Regions from separate parts of the Curtobacterium sp. AC268 genome, predicted to be linked through region 1. Evidence: predicted binding sites of a transcription regulator. Region 1 holds the regulator's gene; each other region holds the start of a gene.
The links. Region 1 encodes HrcA, which represses chaperone genes, less so after heat shock. Its sites were predicted from a motif close to TTNGCACTCGNNNNNNNCGAGTGCNAA; they were not measured.
Positions count from the first base shown of each region.

Region 2: the regulator HrcA is predicted to act here: its motif matches at 3,095-3,121, upstream of groES (co-chaperone GroES).
Region 3: the regulator HrcA is predicted to act here: its motif matches at 1,719-1,745, upstream of groL (chaperonin GroEL).

Region 1 covers NZ_OZ409878.1:133,414-140,287, forward strand. Annotated here, with positions in the region: gene ACZZ9K_RS00595 (hypothetical protein) at 1-281, opposite strand, end outside; gene ACZZ9K_RS00600 (DUF1990 family protein) at 413-1,060, shown strand; gene ACZZ9K_RS00605 (HAD family hydrolase) at 1,136-1,828, opposite strand; gene hemW (radical SAM family heme chaperone HemW) at 1,857-3,110, shown strand; gene ACZZ9K_RS00615 (DUF4870 domain-containing protein) at 3,148-3,621, opposite strand; gene hrcA (heat-inducible transcriptional repressor HrcA) at 3,732-4,751, shown strand; gene dnaJ (molecular chaperone DnaJ) at 4,785-5,897, shown strand; gene ACZZ9K_RS00630 (16S rRNA (uracil(1498)-N(3))-methyltransferase) at 5,897-6,634, shown strand; gene ACZZ9K_RS00635 (histidine triad nucleotide-binding protein) at 6,673-6,874, shown strand, end outside.
Region 2 covers NZ_OZ409878.1:1,985,187-1,992,060, forward strand. Annotated here, with positions in the region: gene ACZZ9K_RS09325 (ABC transporter substrate-binding protein) at 145-1,473, shown strand; gene rarD (EamA family transporter RarD) at 1,576-2,538, opposite strand; gene groES (co-chaperone GroES) at 2,704-3,000, opposite strand; gene ACZZ9K_RS09340 (class I SAM-dependent methyltransferase) at 3,161-4,363, shown strand; gene ACZZ9K_RS09345 (DUF4190 domain-containing protein) at 4,406-5,182, opposite strand; partial or broken gene tsaD (tRNA (adenosine(37)-N6)-threonylcarbamoyltransferase complex transferase subunit TsaD) at 5,298-6,354, opposite strand; gene rimI (ribosomal protein S18-alanine N-acetyltransferase) at 6,341-6,874, opposite strand, start outside.
Region 3 covers NZ_OZ409878.1:1,820,310-1,827,183, reverse strand. Annotated here, with positions in the region: gene ACZZ9K_RS08615 (DUF2332 family protein) at 1-89, shown strand, start outside; gene ACZZ9K_RS08610 (DUF3263 domain-containing protein) at 187-543, shown strand; gene ACZZ9K_RS08605 (LytR C-terminal domain-containing protein) at 540-1,145, shown strand; gene ACZZ9K_RS08600 (cold-shock protein) at 1,326-1,529, shown strand; gene groL (chaperonin GroEL) at 1,787-3,409, shown strand; gene ACZZ9K_RS08590 (hypothetical protein) at 3,726-4,622, shown strand; gene ACZZ9K_RS08585 (sensor histidine kinase) at 4,825-6,519, opposite strand; gene ACZZ9K_RS08580 (response regulator transcription factor) at 6,586-6,874, opposite strand, start outside.

The DNA.
Region 1 (6,874 bases):
CGCCGCACCGCCGACACCAGTGCGGCACCGAACAGCAGCACCCCGGCGCCGGCGCAGCTCGCCCCGACGGCGGCGATGACGTTCGCGGTGTCGAAGCCGTTCCACGCCTCGGGAGCGAGCGCGACCGTGGCGTACCGGGCGGGTGACGCCGCGGCCGACGTGGTCACGTCCACCAGCACCCGGGCGGTCGCCGCCACGCCGAACGCGACGAGCGTGAGCGCGGCGAGGACGGCGGTCCGGCGGTCGACGGACCGCGGACGGACGGGGGTGGGGTGGGGCACCTGCTGACGATAGCCCCGGGGCGGGCGGTTGTCGGGCCTCCAGTTCGGGGTGCACGGCGGGTGCGCCGATCCGACGGAGGTGAGCGTAGATCGGTTCGATCCGGGGCGGCCTGCCCAAGTAACATGGCGGCATGAGCATCCGCGGGAGCTACCGGACCGCCCTGACGTACGGCGCGGTGGGGGCGACCCAGGCGTCGGACCTCATGACCTACCCGCCGGACGGCTTCACGCCGGCCGAGTCGCGCGCGCGGATCGGACACGGCGACCAGCGGTTCGAGACCGCCGTCGTGCAGGCGCTCACGTGGCAGATCCAGGAGCGCAGCGGGGTCCGCGTGCGCGTCGAGGAGCAGCCCGACGACGACGAGGTCCGGTACAACCCGGTCACCTTCGACGACGACGGTGTGCCGATCGCGCCGGCGTCCATCGGCACGCCCCGGGTCGAGAAGTTCGCGCCCGACGGCACCCCGCTGCTGACGGCGGGCACCAGCGCGACGCTGACGATCCACGCGTTCGGGCAGACCGTGCTGGCACCGGTGCGCGTCGTGTCGATCATCGACGAGCACGACCGCAAGGGGTTCGCCTACGGCACGCTCGAGGGGCACCCGCTCTCCGGCGAGGAGTCGTTCGTCGTCGAGCGCACCCCGGACGGCTCGGTGTGGCTGCAGGTCCGGCAGTTCTCGCAGCCGGCGAGCCGGAAGTGGCGCTTCGTCGCGCCGTTCGTGCGGCGGCAGCAGAAGGTCATGGCGGAGAAGTACCTGGCGGCGCTGCGGGGGGACTAGGCGCCTGGTCGCGCGGTCGCGGTCTCACCCGCGGTCTCGCGACTGCGCCCTCGGTCTCGCGCGCGCTCCTGCTCCTCAGCGGAGCGGTGGGAGTGCCGCGATCGCGTCCTCGATGAGGGCGGCGTCCTGCTGGCAGTCGCGTGCGACGGTCACGGCGTTCGTGTGCCGCAGCGCGTCCACGTCGTAGACACCCGTCGCCACGGCCAGGAAGGGGATGCCCGCGGCGTCCGCGGCCTCGCCGTCCCGCGGGGTGTCGCCGACGATGACCGCCCGGGTGCCGACCAGTTCGGCGGCGGCGCGCAGGGTGACCCCCGCCCGCTCGACCTCGGTGTCGCCGAAGTACGAGTGCTCCCAGTCGAAGACGTCGGCGTCGAACCCGGCGCCGGTGAGCTTCACCCGGGCGCGGTACTCGGAGTTGCCGGTGAGCAGGCCGTTGCGCCACCCGAGTTCGGCGAAGCGGGTCAGGAGCGCCTTCGCCCCGGGGACGGGGCTGCGGTGGTCGCCGGAGGCGTGCCGTTCGGCGGTCAGGTCGTGGAGGTGCCGGCTGACCGTGGGGATCAGGGTGTCCTCGAACGCGTGGGCGTGCACGTGCTCGGCGATGAGCCCGGCGTCGGTCCTGCCGTGCTGGTGCCCGACCCGCAGGGTGAGGTCACGGCCCACCGCCCGCTCGAGGGCGAGGTGGTAGAGGTTGCCCGGGGACGACGCGTTCATCACGAGGGTGCCGTCGATGTCCCACAGGACCGTGGTGGGGACGGGATGGTGCTCCATGGCTCCATCATGACGGAGAATGGAGCCCATGCCGAGTGCTCTCCCGATCGCCGATCCAGCACCAGCGGACGGCCTGATCACCCCGTGGGCGGCGGCGGGCTCCGCTGCCGGGCCGGGGGCTGGTCCCACCGCCGGTGACGTGCCCTTCGGCGTGTACGTGCACGTGCCGTTCTGCCGCGTGCGCTGCGGCTACTGCGACTTCAACACCTACACGGCGTCGGAACTCCGCGGCGTCCGCCGTGACGACTACGCCGGGCACGCCGTGCGCGAGATCGAGTGGGCCGCGACCGTGCTCGACCGTTCCGGTGTGCCGCGGCGGCCGGTGTCGACCGTCTTCTTCGGCGGCGGTACCCCGACCATGCTGCCGGCGTCCGACCTGGCGATGATCCTCCGTGCGATCGACGACACCTGGGGCATCCTGCCCGGGGCCGAGGTCACCACCGAGGCGAACCCGGACTCCGTCGACGCGGCGTCGCTCGAGACCCTGCGGGCCGGCGGCTTCAACCGGATCAGCTTCGGCATGCAGTCCGCCGTGCCGCACGTGCTCGCCACGCTCGACCGCACGCACGACCCGCTCCGGGTCCCCGTCGTCGTCGACCTCGCGAAGCAGCAGGGACTCGACGTCTCGCTCGACCTCATCTACTCGACGCCGGGGGAGTCCCTCGCCGACTGGCGGACCTCGCTCGACGCCGCGATCGCCTGCGAGCCCGACCACGTGTCGGCGTACTCGCTCATCGTCGAGGACGGCACCGCGATGGGCCGCATGGTCGCCCGCGGCGAGCTCCCCGCCCCCGACGACGACCTGGCCGCCGACATGTACGAGCTCGCCGACCAGGTGCTCGGCGACGCCGGCTACTCCTGGTACGAGGTGTCGAACTGGGCACGCGGTGACGCGCACGCGAGTCGCCACAACCTGTCCTACTGGAAGGGCCACGACTGGTGGGGCGTCGGCCCCGGCGCGCACTCCGCCGTCGCCGGCACGCGCTGGTGGAACGTCAAGCACCCGGCCGCGTACGCGAACCGGGTGCTGTCGGGGGAGTCGCCGGCCGCCGGCCGCGAGACCATCGACGACGAGACGCGGTACGTCGAGCGACTGCTGCTGGCGGCGCGGGTCCGCGGGGAGCTCGCGACGAGCGAGATCCGCCAGGAGGCCCGTGGCCGGGTCGCCGGCCTCATCGCACGCGGACTCGTGGACGGGGCGGCCGCGGTGCGGGGACGGATCGACCTGACCCTGCAGGGTCGCCTGCTCGCCGACGCGGTGGTGCGGGAGCTGCTCGACTGAGGAGCCTGCGCACTGCCCTCTGCGCAGTGCTTGCCGCTTACTGCTTGATGAACTCGATCGAGAGCGGGTAGCGGTAGAACTGGCCCTGGTTCGCGGCGATCGCGGCCATGATGCTGAAGATCAGCGACACGATGCCCGCGGCCAGCACGATCAGGACCCCGACGCCGAACACCGACGTGAGCGAACCGACCACGTAGGCGATGCCCATCGTGATGTGGAAGTTCAGCGCGACGCGGGTGTGCTCACGGACGAAGCCGCCGCGGTCGCGGAGGACCAGGTAGGCGACCAACGGCGCGATGAAGTTGAAGAAGATGCCGCCGATGTGCGTCAGCGTGGCCCACAGGCGCTGGTCCTCGGGGCTCATCGGCCGGGGCGGCGTGTAGCCGGCGGGGTACTGCGGTCCGCCGGGGTACTGCGGTCCGCCGGGCTGCTGGGGGCCACCGGGCCCGTGGCCGTACTGGCCGCCGGGCTGCTCGGGTCCGGGGCCGTCGGGCTGCTGTCCGTAGGTCATGGCGGAAGCGTACCGGCCGACCGCCCGGAAGTCCCGGGCCGTCAGCGGTCGGGCGTAGGATCAGCAGTCGACACGTCCGAGTGCCAGGTCGATCGGGAAAGGAGGCGCTCGTGGTCAGTGAACGCAGCCTCGAAGTCCTCAAGGCCATCGTGCGCGACTACGTGGCGTCGCGTGAACCCGTCGGGTCGAAGACCATCGTCGAGCGGCACGCCTTCGGGGTCAGCGCCGCGACGATCCGCAACGACATGGCCCTGCTCGAGGACGAGCAGCTGATCGCCGCGCCGCACACCTCGTCCGGGCGCGTTCCGACCGACAAGGGGTACCGCGTCTTCGTGGACCACCTGGCGGGTGCCCGTCCGCTCTCCAGCGCGCAGCGGCACGCCATCGAGACCTTCCTCGGCGCCCCGAACGACCTCGACGAGGTCCTCGGGCGCACCGTCCGGCTGCTCAGCCAGCTCACCAACCAGGTCGCCCTGGTGCAGTACCCCTCGATGGTGCGCGCCCGGGTGCAGCACGTCGAGCTCGTCCGGCTCGGTGACGCCCGGTTGATGGTGGTGCTCATCACCGACACCGCCCGCGTCGAACAGCGCGTGGTCGAGACCGACGTCCCGCTCGACGAAGACTCGCTGGGTGAACTCCGCACCGTGGTGAACGGCGCGACGGTGGGGCTCCTGCTGCAGGACGTCCCGACCGCGCTCCGAGCCGTGCCGCAGCAGCTCCGCCCCGACGCCCAGACGCTCGGCGGGGTCGTCGTCGCCACGCTCATCGAGCAGGTCGCGGCGAACCGGCAGGACCGCCTGCTGATGGCCGGTGCGGCCAACCTGGCGAAGAGCGAGCAGGACTTCTCCGGCGGCCTCTTCCCGGTGCTCGAAGCGATCGAGGAACAAGTCACCCTGCTCCGGTTGTTCGGGGAGATGCAGGTGGACGACATCGCGGTGGCGGCCAGCATCGGCGTCGAGAACGCCGAGTACGGGCTCGACGCCACGAGCATCGTCGCCGGCGGCTACCTGGCCGGTGGCGAGGTGGCCCGCCTGGGCGTCCTCGGACCGACCCGCATGGACTACGGCACGAACATGGCGGCCGTCCGCGCCGTCGCCCGCTACCTGTCCAAGCTCCTGGGCGAACACTGACCAACCGACCGAACCCAACCGACTGAGGGATACGTGGCAGACCACTACGACGTCCTCGGCGTCCAGCGAGACGCCTCCGATGCCGACATCAAGAAGGCCTACCGCCGCCTGGCGCGTGAGCTCCACCCGGACGTGAACCCGGCACCCGACGCCGCCGAGCGCTTCAAGGACGTGACGCACGCGTACGACGTGCTGAGCGACCCCGAGCAGCGGCGCCGGTACGACGCCGGGCCGCAGGCCGACAGCCCCTTCGGCGGTGGCGCCGGTGGCTTCAGCGACATCTTCGACGCCTTCTTCGGCGGCGGCGGTGGCGGCGGCCGTGGATCCGGCCCGCGCAGCCGTGCCGAGCGCGGCCAGGACGCCCTGCTCCGCATCGAGGTCGACCTCGACGAGGTCGTCTTCGGCACCCACAAGGACGTCGAGGTCGACACGGCGGTGCTGTGCGAGACCTGCCACGGCTCCTGCTGCGCACCGGGCACCAGCCCGCGCACGTGCGACATCTGCGGCGGCTCCGGGCACATCCAGCGCCAGGTCCGTTCGCTCCTCGGCAACGTGGTGACGAGCGCCCCGTGCGGCACGTGCCGCGGCTACGGCACCGTCATCCCGAGCCCCTGCCCGACCTGCCAGGGTCAGGGCCGCGTCCGCGCGCGTCGCACCGTGCCGGTGGACGTCCCCGCCGGCGTCGACTCCGGTCTCCGCCTGCAGATGCCCGGCCAGGGCGAGGTCGGTCCGGCCGGCGGCCCGTCCGGCGACCTGTACCTCGAGATCCGCGTGCGCCACGACGACGTCTTCAGCCGTGACGGCGACGACCTGCTCGCGACGCTCGAGGTCGGCATGACCGACGCCGTCCTCGGCACGACCACCACGATCGACGGCCTCGACGGCCCGGTCGAGCTCGAGATCCGTCCCGGTGTGCAGAGTGCCGACGTCCTCGTCATCAAGGACCGCGGCATCACGAAGCTGCGCGGGAACGGCCGTGGCGACCTTCGGGTCGGCGTGCAGGTCGTCACGCCGACCAAGCTGTCCCACAAGGAACGGCAGCTGGTCGAGCAGCTCGCGAAGTCGCACAAGACCACCGCCCCGCAGCTCGCCCGGTTCCAGCAGGGCATGTTCGGCAAGCTCCGCGACCGGTTCTTCAACCACTGATGGCGTCGCTGTACCTCGTCGACTCGCTGGACGGCGTCGCCGTCGGTGACCCGGTGTCGCTCGACGGCGCCGAGGGCCGGCACGCGGTCTCCGTCGCGCGTGTCCGGGTCGGCGAGGTCCTGCGGATCGCCGACGGTCGGGGCACGGTCGTGTCCGGTCCGGTGACGGCACTCGGCAAGGACACGCTCGAGCTCGCGGTCGAGACCGTCGAGCACCAGGACGCACCGCGCCCGTCGCTGACGCTCGTGCAGGCCCTGGCCAAGGGCGGTCGCGACGAGATGGCCGTGCAGGCGGCGACCGAGATCGGGGTCGACCGGGTCGTGCCGTGGTCGGCCGCGCGCAGCGTCTCCCGGTGGGACGGCGCGAAGGTCGATAAGGGCCGTACCCGATGGGCCGCGATCGCGCACGAGGCCGCGAAGCAGGCGATCCGTCCGCGCGTGCCCGTCGTCGCGCCGCTGGTGACGACCGGACAGCTCGTGTCCGCGCTCGGCGACGGGACCACCCTCGTCCTGCTCGACCCGACCGCGACCGTGCGGCTCGCCACCTGGGAGCCCCCGACGGACGCCGAGGACATCGCCCTCGTCGTCGGCCCCGAAGGAGGCATCGACGGCGCGGAGCTCGACCGGCTCGAAGCCGCGGGTGCCGTGCGGGTCCGACTCGGCGACAGTGTGCTCCGCACGTCCACCGCCGGACCGGCGGCACTCGCTGTCCTGCAGGCGCGACTGGGTCGCTGGTGAGCCGGACCACGCCGTCGGGCGCGTCCTACGATGGAGCCATGAGCAGCAGCACGCCCAGCGTCTTCTCCAAGATCATCGCGCGCGAGATCCCGGCGACCATCGTCGCCGAGGACGACCGTGTGATCGCGATCGAGGACATCGCCCCGAAGGCTCCCGTCCACGTGCTCGTCGTCCCCAAGACCGAGCAGTACGCGAACGTCGGCGAACTCGCAGCGGGCGACCCCGATCTGCTGGCCCACG
Region 2 (6,874 bases), 1.9 Mb from region 1:
CGTCACGGCTCGGTAACGAAACACCTTTGCGTACCGCCCCGTCACACGGGCGAAACACATGGACCCTACGTTTCTCGACATCCAGTGGAGGCGTCGCATTCACCCGAAGCGGCACAGCCTCCGCGCAGAGAAAGGGCTCCACGGATGATCAGAACCACCCGTGCCACCGCGGCACTGGCGTTGGCGGGCGCAGCAGCCGTCCTCCTCGCCGCGTGTTCCACCACCGGCAGTGCTTCCCCCTCGAGCTCGGCGTCGAGCGATGCGAAGAAGGATCCCGCCGCCAGCTGCAAGGCCCCGGACACCCCCGGTACGGACGCGCTGAAGATCGGCACGATCCTGCCCCTGACCGGTTCGCTGGCCTACCTCAACCCGCCGGCGGAGTCCGGTGTCGGCCTGGCCGTCAAGGACATCAACGCCGCGGGCGGCGTCCTCGACAAGGACGTCACGATCGACCCGGCGACCGACTCCGGTGACAGCAACGACATGACCGTGTCGAGCTCCGCCGCGACGAAGCTCGTCAACGCGAAGGTGCCGGTCGCGATCGGCGCCGAGTCCTCGTCGGTCACGCTGAACGTCATCGACCAGCTGACGAGCAACTGCATCGTCGAGATCTCGCCCGCGAACACCGCGACCGACCTCTCCGGCTACTCGTCGTACTACTACCGGACCGCACCGCCGGACTCGGTGCAGGGTTCCGCGCTCGGCCAGCTCGTGACCGGTGACGGCAACGCGAAGGTCGCCTTCCTGGTCTTCAACGACACGTACGGCACCGGTCTCCGCAACTCGGTGCAGGCTGCGGTCGAGGCGTCGGGTGGCCAGGTCGTCTACGGCGGCAAGGGTGAGGGCCAGGAGTTCCCGCCCGGCCAGACCACGTTCTCGTCCGAGGTGACCGCGGCCCTGGCCGCGAAGCCCGACGCGATCGTCGTCCTCGCCTTCGACGAGACGAAGTCGATCATCCCGGAGCTCGTCTCGCAGGGCAACGAAGCGAAGATCTACATGTCCGACGGCAACACGGCGGACTACTCGAAGGACTTCGACAAGGGCACCCTGACCGGCGCCCAGGGCACCATCCCCGGTGCCTCGCCGAAGGACGACTTCAAGAAGCAGCTCGCTGCGTTCTACAAGGACTCGTCGGGCAAGACGCTCGCCGACTACTCGTACGCGGCGGAGTCCTACGACGCCACCGTCCTCGCCGCCCTCGCCGCGGTGAAGGGCAAGGGCACCGACTCCGGCACCATCCAGGCCAACATGGCTGCGGTGTCGGGTGCTGACGGCGGCACCGAGTGCGCGACGTTCAAGGAGTGCAAGACGCTCCTGGACGACGGCAAGGACATCCACTACACCGGCCCGTCCGGCATCGGTCCGTTCGACGAGAACAACGACCCGTCGGCCGCCTACATCGGCATCTACAAGTTCGACGGCGACAACAAGCCCGTTTACCAGAGCGCCATCCAGGGTGCGGTGAAGAAGTAGGGCTCAGCCCAGCGCCGCTCACGAAAGCGACAGTCCCCCACGGAACTTCCGTGGGGGACTGTCGCTTTCGCGTCGGCGGCCTGGAGGCCCGTGGTGCGTCCGTCAGACCGGCTCGACCTGGGTGGATGCGAGCGCCCGGCGACGGGACGCCCGCGCGGCGGCGAACGAGTCCGCCGTCAGCACCACGAGCGCGAGCCACACGATGCCGAAGCCGAACCAGCGCCCGGCGGACATCTCCTCGTGCTGCACCAGCACCCCGACGAGCAGCTGCATCACGGGCGCCAGGTACTGGGTCAGCCCGAGCGTCGACAGGCTCACCCGCCGTGCCGACGACGCGAAGAGCAGCAGCGGCACCGCCGTCGCCGGCCCGGTCAGCACGGTGATGACCGCGTGCCCCCAGCCCTCGCTCGTGAACGTCACGCCGCCACCGAGCCCGGTCACACCGAGCACCACCAGCGCCACGACCGCGATCGGCAGCAGCCACACGGTCTCGATCGTCAGGCCGCTCAGGGCGTCCACGGTGCCGCCGACCCGCTTCTTCACCAGGCCGTACAGTCCGAACGAGAACGCCAGGGCCAGCGAGATCCACGGCATCTGCCCGTAGCCGATCGCGATGACGACGACCGCCACGACGCTCAGCCCGACGGCTGCCCACTGCGCCGGACGCAGGCGTTCGCGCAGGACCACGACGCCGAGCGCGATCGTGACGAGCGGGTTGATGAAGTAGCCGAGCGCCGCCTCGACGGTGTGACCGGTGGTCGTCGCGAGGACGTAGACGGTCCAGTTGACCAGGATCAGGACGGCGGCGAGCCCCATCACGAGCATCACACGGCGCTGGGCCATCAGGGTGCGGGTGCGGAGCCACGACCGGGTCACCGCGATCGCCACCGCGCAGAACACCAGGCCGAAGACGATCCGCCACGACACGATCTCGAACGCCGCCGCGGGGGCCATGGCGGCGAAGAGCAGGGGCATCAGCCCCCAGAGCCCGTAGGCCACGATGGCCTGCACCACGCCGACGGATGCCTCGCTGCGGACGGGTCGCGCCGGACTCGGTTCACTCACGGAACCATCCTAGGAACGACCGCCGACCCGTGGGACCCGCACCGGGCCTCCAGGCGGGCTGATGGCGGGCTGGTCAGGACCGGAGCACCGGGGCGACCGCCCCCGGACGCACGGACGCCCCGTCGGCCCGAAGGCCGGACGGGGCGTCCGTGGTGAGAACTCGACTCAGTGAACGATGACCGCGAGGACGTCGCGGGCCGACAGGACCAGCAGGTCCTCGCCCGAGTACTTGACCTCGGTTCCGCCGTACTTGGAGTAGATGACCTTGTCACCCACGGCGACGTCGAGCGGGACGCGGTTGCCGTTGTCGTCGATGCGACCCGGACCCACGGCGACGACCTCGCCCTCCTGGGGCTTCTCCTTCGCGGTGTCGGGGATGACCAGACCGGAAGCGGTGGTCTGCTCCGCCTCGACCTGGCGGATGACGATGCGATCCTCGAGCGGCTTGATGCTGACGGCCACGGTGACCTCTTCTTTCTCGGTACGGACTCGGTACAGATGAAAACCGGGTTGGCACTTCGCACAGGAGAGTGCCAACGCCAACTCTAGGGGGCCTCTGGCACTCGGTCAATCCGAGTGCCAGCACATCCGGAGAACACGCAGCACCTGCGAGGATCGACGCATGGACGCCGCCGAGCTCACCGCACTGCTGACCCCCGACGGGATGGCCCTGCTCGACCGTACCCCGGGCGTCTCCGACGGTGGCGAGATCGTCCGCGTGGTGTCCCGGCTGCGCGCCGAGGGCCACGATCCCCGACTGGTCGCCGCGGTGCTGACCCAGGCGAAGCTGCGGCTGAAGGCCCGCGGCAAGTTCGGCGACTTCGCCTCCCGCATGCTCTTCACCGAGGCCGGGCTCGAGCAGGCCACCCGGCTGCAGGTCGCGGCCCAGCACGCAGGACGCTTCGCCGCGGCCGGGCTGACCCGTGTCGCCGACCTCGGCTGCGGCATCGGCGGGGACGCGATGGCGATGGCGGCGCTCGACCTCGACGTCACCGCCGTCGATCGCGACGAGGTGACCGCGGCCGTCGCAACCCACAACCTGGCGGTGTGGCCGAACGCCCGGGTGGAGCTCGGTGATGCCGCGTCCTTCGACCTGTCCTCGGTGGACGGCGTGTGGATGGACCCCGCACGACGCACCTCCGGCCACTCGGACACCCGCCGGCTCGCCGACCCCGACGACTGGTCGCCCTCGCTCGACACCGTGTTCGCCGCGGCGACGACGACGCCGACCGGCGTGAAGCTCGGACCGGGCATCGACCGCGACCTGATCCCGGACACCGCCGAGGCGCAGTGGACCTCCGTCGACCGCGAGGTCGTGGAGCTCGCCCTGTGGTTCGGCCCCCTCGCCCGACCCGGGATCCGCCGCGCCGCCACCGTCATCGGCGCACACGGCATCGCCGAGATGACCGGAGCGGCCGACGCCGACGACGCCGAGGTCGGACCGCTCGGCGCCTACCTGTACGAGCCCGACGGCGCCGTGATCCGCGCACGGCTGATCGGCGACCTCGCACGGGGCCTCGACGGGCACATGCTGTCCGACGGCATCGCCTACGTCACGTCCGACCGCGCCGCCTCGACCCCCTTCGCGCAGGGCTTCCGGGTGCTCGACACGATGCCGCTCGACGTCAAGCGACTGGCCGCGCGGCTCGCCGCCGACGGCATCGGCACCGTCGAGATCAAGAAGCGCGGCGTCGACGTCGACCCGGCGCAGTTCCGCAAACGGCTGCGGTTGCGCGGATCGGGTCGCGTCACGCTCGTGCTCACCCGCCTGGAGGGACGCCACACGGCGATCCTGTGCGAGCGGCTCACCGACACGGTCGGCTGACGGCCGGGGGCCGCTCGAGGCGCCCGTTTCCCCCGGGCTGCGTCAGCTGACGAAGGCGCCGGAGTTCGAGCTGTAGTCGGAGTAGTCCGAGTAGTCCGACGCGTTCGCGATCGAGATCCACACCAGGGCGACGATCAGGATGAACAGTCCGGTCAGGATCCAGCCACCGATGATGCCGGCGAGCGCGAGGCCGCGGCCACCCTCGCCGGTCTGCTTGATCTTGCCGAGGGCGATGTGGCCCATAATCGCGCCGGCCGGGCTCGTCAGGATGATGATCGGCCAGATGATGATGCCGCCGAACGCGAAGACGATCGACAGGATCGAAAGGACGTTCGTCTTCGGGCGCTGCGCGTAGGGCTGGTACGTGTACGGGTTCGACGCGTAGGGCTGCTGCTGCTGCGCGTACGGGTTCTGCTGCTGGCCGTACGGGTTCTGCGGGGCACCGTAGGTGTTCTGCTGCGGCGGGGCCGCGTACGGGTCCTGCTGCTGCGCGTAAGGGTTCGACTGGGGCTGCGGGGCCGAGTACGGGTTCTGCTGCTGGCCGTACGGGTTCTGGGGCTGCTGCGGCTGGCCGTACGGGTTCTGCTGCTGCGGGGCCGAGTGCGGGTCCTGCTGCTGGCCGTACGGGTTCTGCTGCTGCGGTGCCGCGTACGGGTCCTGCTGCCGGCCGTACGGGTTCTGGGGCGCTTCCGGGGCCGACGGCGCCTGCGGTGCGTCAGGGGCCTGCGGGGCGTCCGGGGCCTGCGAGCCGTCGGGCTGCCCGTTCGCTCGGCCGTTCGGCGTCTCGCCCGGCTTCGGCCACTCGTTCTGATCGGACACCGTCCACCCCTCTCGGGCGTCCGGTCTCTCCGACGCCCGTGTGAATCCTCCCACAGGCTCCCGACGACCGACCGGGTGCGGCCGGTCAGACCTGGTCAGAGCTGGTCAGAGCTGGTCAGACCTGGACGGTCGTCACCGGCAGGGTCGAGTCCGCGGCGATGCCGAGGTCGCTCGGCGCGTGCCCCTCGGCCACGAGTCGGGCGCCGACGGCGGCGATCATCGCGCCGTTGTCGGTGCACAGGTCGAACGGCGGGATCCGGAGCCGCACGCCAGCGGCCGCGCAGCGCCTCCTCGGCGACCTGTCGCAGTCGGGCGTTCGCGACGACCCCACCGCCGAGCAGCAGCCGGTCGACCCCGGTGTCGCGGCACGCGTTCAGGGCCTTGGTCAGCAGGACGTCGACGACGGCCTCGCGGAAGCTCGCGGCGACGTCGGCCACCGGCACCTCGCGGCCCTCGTCGCGGCAGCGCTCGACCGACCGTGCGACGGCGGTCTTGAGCCCCGAGAACGAGAAGTCGTACCGGTGCGCGGCCATGTCCTTCGGCAGCGTCAGTCCCCGGGGGAACCGGATCGCCTTGGGGTCGCCGTCGGCCGCGGCTCGGTCGATCTGCGGGCCGCCGGGGTAGGGCAGTCCGAGCAGCCGCGCGACCTTGTCGAACGCCTCGCCCGCCGCGTCGTCGATCGTCTCGCCGAGCAGTTCGACGTCGCCGACCAGGTCCCGCACCAGCAGCAGTGACGTGTGACCGCCGGAGACCAGCAGCGCGATCGTCGGCAGCTCGATCTCGCTGCCGTCCTCGCGCAGCACGTCGGCGCCGACGTGCCCGACCAGGTGGTTCACGCCGTACAGGGGCTTGCCGGTGGCCACGGCGAGCGCCTTCGCGGCCCCCACCCCGACCATGAGCGCCCCTGCCAAGCCCGGTCCGGCGGTCACCGCGACGGCGTCGAGTTCGTCGAGGGTGACGCCGGCACGGTCGAGCGCCTCGTGCAGCGTCGGGGTCATCGCCTCCAGGTGGGCCCGTGCAGCGACCTCGGGCACGACCCCGCCGTAGCGCGCGTGCTCGTCCATGCTCGAGGCGATCACGTTCGCGAGCAGGGTGCTCCCCCGCACGATGCCGACGCCAGTCTCGTCACAGCTCGTCTCGATGCCGAGCACCAGTGGTTCAGTCGCGCTCACCGAGGGCCTCCTGTCCGATGGGTCCGACGCCCGACGACCGCTCGGCGTCCGGGCCCGGCAGTTCCGCCCGCATCACCCACGCGTCGACGCCGTCCGGTTGGTAGTAACGCGGTCGGGTCGCGATGTGCTCGAACCCGAACGCCGTGTACATCGCCTGCGCCACGGGGTTGTCCGCGCGCACCTCGAGGAACACCTCGCGCACACCGCGGCGACGCGCCTCGTCGAGCAGCTCCGTGAACAGGACCCTCCCGAGCCCCTTGCCGCGCTGGTCCGCGGCGACTGCGATGGTCTGCACGTCGGCCACCGGGTTCCCCGCGAGCGACGAGAGCCCGGCGTACCCGACGACCAGCGGGGCAGAGGCGTCGTCGACCGTCTCGATCACGACGTAGTACCCGTGCGGTGAGTACAGCTCGCCGGACATCTGCGACGCCGACCAGGCGTCCGTCGGGAACGAGACGTGCTCGAGCCACATGATGTCGTCGAGGTCCTGCGGGTGTGCTCGCCGCAGGCGGAGCCCGTC
Region 3 (6,874 bases), 1.7 Mb from region 1:
TCGCGACGGTCTCGCTCGACGGCGTCGCGGTCGCCGTCTCCGACCCGTTCGGCACGCGTGTGCGCTGGCTCCGCGCGCCGAACCTGTGACCGGTGTTCGCGACAGTCCAGCGCCGTGCCAGGGTCCGGATCGACTCCACCCCTACGATGTGCGAGACCCGTTACCCGATACGTGATCGGAACCGCCGTGACCAGCCCCACCGACGAACGCCGTGTCGACGAGCGCAGCGCTGATCAGATCGGTGCTGACCAGCTCAGTGCTGACCAGCTCAGTGAGCTCGCGAAGCACGTGCTGTCGTTCGAGCAGGACCGGGCACGGCACGACCGCACGAAGGAAGCGGAGATCCGGGTGGAGTTCGAGATGTCGGCGGCGCGCTACTACCAGGTGCTGAACCGCGTGATCGACTCACCCGCGGCACTCGCGTACGACCCGCAGCTCGTCACCCGGCTGCAGCGGCTCCGTCACGCGCGCACCAGCGCCCGGGCGACGCGCAGCTTCGTCGCGCCCGGTGCAGCTCCCGAAGGACGTGAAGAGGAACGATGAGCACGAGATTCCCCCGAGACCGGTTCGACGACGTCGCCGACGGCCCGCGGGTCGGTGCGCACCGCGGTGCCCAGCGTCGCGGCCGTGGCTGGATCGTCTTCGCCTGGGCGGCGCTCGCCACCGGCGTGCTCGTCGGCGTCGGGGTGCTCTCCCTCGCGGTGCTGAACGGCAGCTACTCCTTCAACGGATCCGATTCGCCCTCGGCGTCGACGTCGGCGTCCGCGACGGCGAAGCCCTCGGCGACGTCGAAGCCGTCCGCGTCCTCGTCCGCCGGTTCCGGTTCGGCCGGGGCGGACAGCGCTGCGGCAGCGACGCCGGCACAGCAGGGCACCACCACCGTCGTCGTGCTGAACGGCACGACCACCACGGGCCTCGCAAGCCGGGCGAGTGCGGCGCTGACCGGCGCCGGTTGGCAGGTCGCCTCCACCGGAGACGCCGGCACGACGGGCTCCACGTCGACGATCGTCTACTACCAGCAGGCGTCGCAGGCGGCGGTCGCGCAGGGCATCGCGAAGCAGCTCGGCGTCACGGCCGTGCAGCAGTCGGCGGCGTTCCCGAACGCCGACGTGAGCGTCGTCCTCGGTGCCGACTACACCGGCTGATCCCGGTTCCACCGCGTTATTCGCGCATTTTGTGACGGCTGTGTTTCGGGCACGTTGATTTCTGACGGAATCGACGTGAAACAACGTCACACCTCTTGCCTGATCGGACCGGTTCGGTCAGAGTCCCATGCAGACGACGATCACGTCGTTCCGCACTGCAGTACCAGGGAGCAAGAGATCATGGCCAACGGAACCGTGAAGTGGTTCAACGCTGAAAAGGGCTTCGGCTTCATCACCGTGGATGGAGGGGGCCAGGACGTGTTCGTGCACTACTCGGCCATCGACATGTCGGGTTACAAGGTCCTCGAGGAGGGCCAGGCCGTCGTGTTCGACGTCGGCACCGGGTCGAAGGGCCCGCAGGCAGAGTCCGTCCGCCCCGCCTGAGCACGACCACTTCCAGAACGCGCCGTCCCGTCAGGGGCGGCGCGTTCGTCGTGTGCGTGGACGGTGACCGGTACGGGGAGCGCGACCGCGGCGGTGGTGCGGGGTCCGCCGGACGCGACGTGTCCTGGGAAGTCGTCACGAGCCTCCCGACTGTGTTGCACTCACACCCGGCGAGTGCCAGAATCGGCGTTGGCACTCGCTCACGCTGAGTGCCAGCACGACCCCCAAGACGACGTCCGGGAGGGACGAAAAACCACATGGCTAAGATCATTGCTTTCGACGAGGAGGCCCGCCGTGGCCTCGAGCGCGGCCTGAACCAGCTGGCCGACGCCGTGAAGGTGACGCTCGGCCCGCGCGGCCGCAACGTCGTCCTCGAGAAGAAGTGGGGCGCCCCCACGATCACGAACGACGGTGTCTCCATCGCCAAGGAGATCGAGCTCGACGACCCGTACGAGAAGATCGGTGCGGAGCTCGTCAAGGAGGTCGCCAAGAAGACCGACGACGTCGCCGGTGACGGAACGACCACCGCGACCGTCCTCGCCCAGGCGCTCGTCCGCGAAGGCCTCCGCAACGTCGCCGCCGGTGCCGACCCCGTGTCGCTCAAGCGCGGCATCGAGAAGGCCGTCTCCGCCGTCTCCGACCAGCTCCTCGCCAACGCGAAGGACATCGAGACCAAGGACCAGATCGCCGCGACCGCGTCGATCTCGGCCGCTGACCCGACCATCGGCGCGCTCATCGCCGAGGCCATCGACAAGGTCGGCAAGGAAGGCGTCGTCACCGTCGAGGAGTCGAACACCTTCGGCACCGAGCTCGAGCTCACCGAGGGCATGCGCTTCGACAAGGGCTACCTGTCGCAGTACTTCGTCACCGACCCCGAGCGCCAGGAAGCCGTCTTCGAGGACGCCTACATCCTGATCGTCAACTCGAAGATCTCGAACATCAAGGACCTCCTGCCGGTCGTCGACAAGGTGATCCAGGCGGGCAAGCAGCTCCTGATCATCGCCGAGGACGTCGACGGCGAGGCCCTGGCCACGCTCGTCGTGAACAAGATCCGCGGCATCTTCAAGTCCGTCGCCGTCAAGGCCCCGGGCTTCGGCGACCGCCGCAAGGCCATGCTGCAGGACATCGCGATCCTCACCGGCGGCCAGGTCATCTCGGAAGAGGTCGGCCTCAAGCTCGAGAACGCGACGCTCGACCTGCTCGGTCGTGCCCGCAAGGTCGTCATCACCAAGGACGAGACCACGATCGTCGAGGGTGCCGGCGACGCCGAGCAGATCGCCGGCCGTGTCCGCCAGATCCGTGCCGAGATCGAGGCGACCGACTCCGACTACGACCGCGAGAAGCTCCAGGAGCGCCTCGCGAAGCTCGCCGGTGGCGTCGCCGTCATCAAGGCGGGTGCCGCGACCGAGGTCGAGCTCAAGGAGCGCAAGCACCGCATCGAGGACGCCGTCCGCAACGCGAAGGCTGCCGTCGAAGAGGGCATCGTCGCCGGTGGTGGCGTCGCCCTCATCCAGGCCGGTGCCGTCGCACTCGAGGCCCTCGAGCTCGAGGGTGACGAGGCGACCGGTGCGAACATCGTCCGCGTGGCCATCGACGCGCCGCTCAAGCAGATCGCGCTGAACGCCGGTCTCGAGCCGGGTGTCGTCGCCGCCAAGGTCCGCGAGCTCGAGTCGGGTTGGGGCCTCAACGCCGCGACCGGCGAGTACGTCGACCTGATCGCCGCCGGCATCATCGACCCCGCCAAGGTCACGCGTTCGGCGCTGCAGAACGCTGCGTCGATCGCCGGTCTGTTCCTGACCACCGAGGTCGTCGTCGCCGAGAAGCCCGAGCGCACCCCTGCTGCTCCGGCTGGCGACCCGACGGGTGGCATGGACTTCTAAGTCCGTCTGACGGAAGGGCCCCGCACGCTGCGCGTGTGGGGCCCTTCTGTGTGTGTGGGAGGCGGGGCCCGGGCGGGAGGTCACAACACCCCGCTCAGGTTCGCCGAGCGGTCACGAACCGTCGGCTCGGCCCGTTCCAGTCGACACATCGTGACCGTCCGGCGGCGCGGGAGCGGGGAGTCGTGACCGGCTCGTGCGTGCGGCCTGCGCGTGTCCGCGGGTCGTCTCTCCCGCACAGGAGGCCCGGCTCACCTCGTTCTCCACAGGTTGCGAGTGCGCGTGGCCGGCCCACGTGCCCCGCAACGACCATGACGGCATGTCAGCTGCCCGTCGCCTCCCTGCTCCGTTCGACCGATCCACCTTCCGCGTGGCCGATGCCCTGGGGCACGGCGTCGATCCGGAACGGCTCCGACGCACCGACCTGGCAGCCCCGGTCCACGGTGTGCGTGCTCCGATCGACTCGGTGGACTTCATCGCCGCCGTCGTCCTGGTCATGCGTCCCGGCCAGTTCTTCAGCCACACGACGGCCGCCACGATCTGGGGTGCGCCACTGCCGCAGTCGGTGTGCTCGGTCGGCCCGGTGCACGTCTCGACCACGAGGGACGGGTGCCGGATGCGTCGGCCCGGCGTGGTCGCGCACCGGCTGGACCAGCCGAGGACCGTCGAACACCGCGGGTTCCCGGTCAGCGTTCCCGCACAGATGTGGTTCGAGTGCGCCGGCGTGCTCGCGCGCGACGCGCTGGTCGCCGTCGGGGACCACCTCGTCGGACCAGCCGGGCTGGCGACGGCGGACGACCTCCGTGCGTCGATCCGCCCCGGCACACGCTTCGCGCTCGCTGCTCGGCGCGCGCTGGACCTCGTCCGGGCCGGGGCGGAGTCACCGCAGGAGACCTGGTTCCGTCTGGCAGTGGTCGAAGCGGGGTTCCCCGAGCCGGAGCTGAACGTCGATGTGCACGACGGTGCGGGTCGGTTCCTCGGCCGCGTCGACATGGCGTGGCCGGAGTTCGGCATCGCGGTGGAGTACGACGGCGATCACCACCGCGAGCGCGACACCTTCCGACATGATCAACGACGGGACAACGGGTTTGTGGTGAACGACTGGCTCGTGATCCACGCGACGGCGTCGGACGCACACCGACCCGCGGTGGTGTTCGAGCGACTCCGCCAGGCGTTCGAGGTCCGAGCGGTCGGAAGTCGTCGGCGGTCAGCGTGACGGCCGTGATCGCCGCGCCGAAGTTCTGGTCGCTGGGCGGTCACGACATGTCGTCGGCTGTGCGCCGGTCGGTCACGAACTGTCGGTCAGCGGGCGCGCAGACGACAGATCGTGACAACTCGGCGGCGTCGGACGGGGTGTTGTGACCGCTCGGGACGCACGCGGGACGGCGAGGCCGCCCGGGCCGCGCGCCCCGCGTGGGTCAGGCGGAGAAGTCGCGCGGGAGCAGGGGGAGCCAGACGCGGAAGGTGGCGCCGCCGCCCTCGGTGTCGAAGACCTCGACCGAGCCGTTGTGCGCCGCGACGATGCCGGACACGATGGCGAGCCCGAGGCCCGAGCCGCCGGTGTCCCGGGCGCGGGAGGTGTCCGCACGCCAGAAGCGCTGGAAGATCTTCTCGCGCAGCTGCGGCGGGATGCCCTCACCGTGGTCGATCACGTCGAGGTGCGCCATGCCGCGCTCGTCGTCCACGCCGATGCCGATCTCGATCGGGTCGTCGTTCGCCGTGAACCGCATGGCGTTGCCCATCAGGTTCGTGACGATCTGGCGGATCTTGTTCTCCTCCGCCAGGACGATCGGCGGGCGCTTCGGCAGCACGACCGTGGGCAGCGGGGTGGTCTCGTCGGTCGGCGCGGCACCGGCGTCGATGTTCATGGCGCGGGTGCGACGGGCCCGGAGTCGGGCGATGGTCTGTCGCGAGAACGCGATCGGCCCGGTGGTGTTCGCCGAGGTGGGCGACACGGGCGGTGCTTCGCCGGAGTCCGGAGAGCCGATGGACGACGACGCCGACGGGCGGACGGCCTGGGGCACGCTCTCGCCGGTCAGGGAGTCCTCGACGAGGACCTGGATCTCGCGGTCGGGGTTGGAGGCCATCGTGTCGAGCGCCGAGTCGCGGGCGATGGCGACGAGGTCGACCGGGCCGAGCTCGAGCGGCTTCGACTCGTCGATGCGGGCGAGCTGCAGCAGGTCCTGCACGAGCAGGCCCATCCGCTGCGCTTCCTTCTCGATGCGCTCCATCGCCTGCGCGACGTCCTCTTCCTTGCGCAGGGCACCCATCCGGTACAGCTCGGCGTACCCGCGCAGGGACACCAGCGGCGTGCGGAGCTCGTGCGAGGCGTCCCCGACGAACCGGCGCATCTGGGCGATGGTGCGCTCGCGGTCCTCGAACGCGGAGTCGATCCGCTCGAGCATGACGTTGAGGGAGCGGTTGAGGCGGCCGACCTCGGTGTTCGGGGTGTCGGCCTCGAGGCGCTGGTTGAAGTCACCCGCGGCGAACCGTGCAGCGGTGTCCTCGACGTCGCGCAGCGGGTCGAAGGTCGCGGTGACGAGCAGCCGGGTGAGCATGGCGCCGAGCAGGATCACCGAGGCACCGAACCCGAGGAAGATCGCGGTGAACTTGCCGATGGTCTCGTCGGTGCCGGCACTGGAGACGGCGATGAGCACGTAGCCCGTCTCGGTGGTGCCGTCGGACTGGTTCTGCAGCGACGCCGGGATGATCTGGGCGCGCCACTCGTGGTTGTGCTGGCTGTCGTACAGCGAGATGCGCTGGTTCGACTGCGAGGCCTCGACCAGGGTGGCTTCACGGACGTCGGGTCGACTCGACGCCTTCGTCTGGCAGATCCGGTCACCGTCGGCGTCGTACGCGGCGACGTAGGCGCTCTGCGACACCACGACGGACAGCTTGCAGTACTGCTCGCCGTCACTGATGTTCTGACCCTCGAGCTGCTCGGTCGTCTGCTTGACCGTGTTGTCGAGCTGCTGCATGAGGTAGGTGGACAGCACCGTCATCGTGCCGAGTCCGGCGACGAGCAATCCGAGCGCGACGAGCAGCACCGTGATCCCGGTGATCTTGGTGCGCAGGGAGATCCCGTCCCACCAGTGGTTCATTCGCGTGTGCATGCTGCCCCAACGATAGACAGCGGCCGCCCGGTGAAACCGGACGACCGCCGTGAAGAGGTGATGGTGCTACGAGGCCTTGGACGCCTTCAGCATGTACCCGAAGCCGCGCTTGGTCTGGATGATCGGCTCGGCGGAGTACTGGTCGAGCTTGCGGCGCAGGTACGAGATGTAGCTCTCGACGATGCCCGCGTCACCGTTGAAGTCGTACTCCCACACGTGGTCGAGGATCTGCGCCTTCGACAGCACGCGGTTCGGGTTGAGCATCAGGTAGCGGAGCAGCTTGAACTCGGTGGGCGAGAGCTCGATCTGCGCGTCGCCGATCGTGACCTCGTGCGTGTCCTGGTCCATCGTGAGC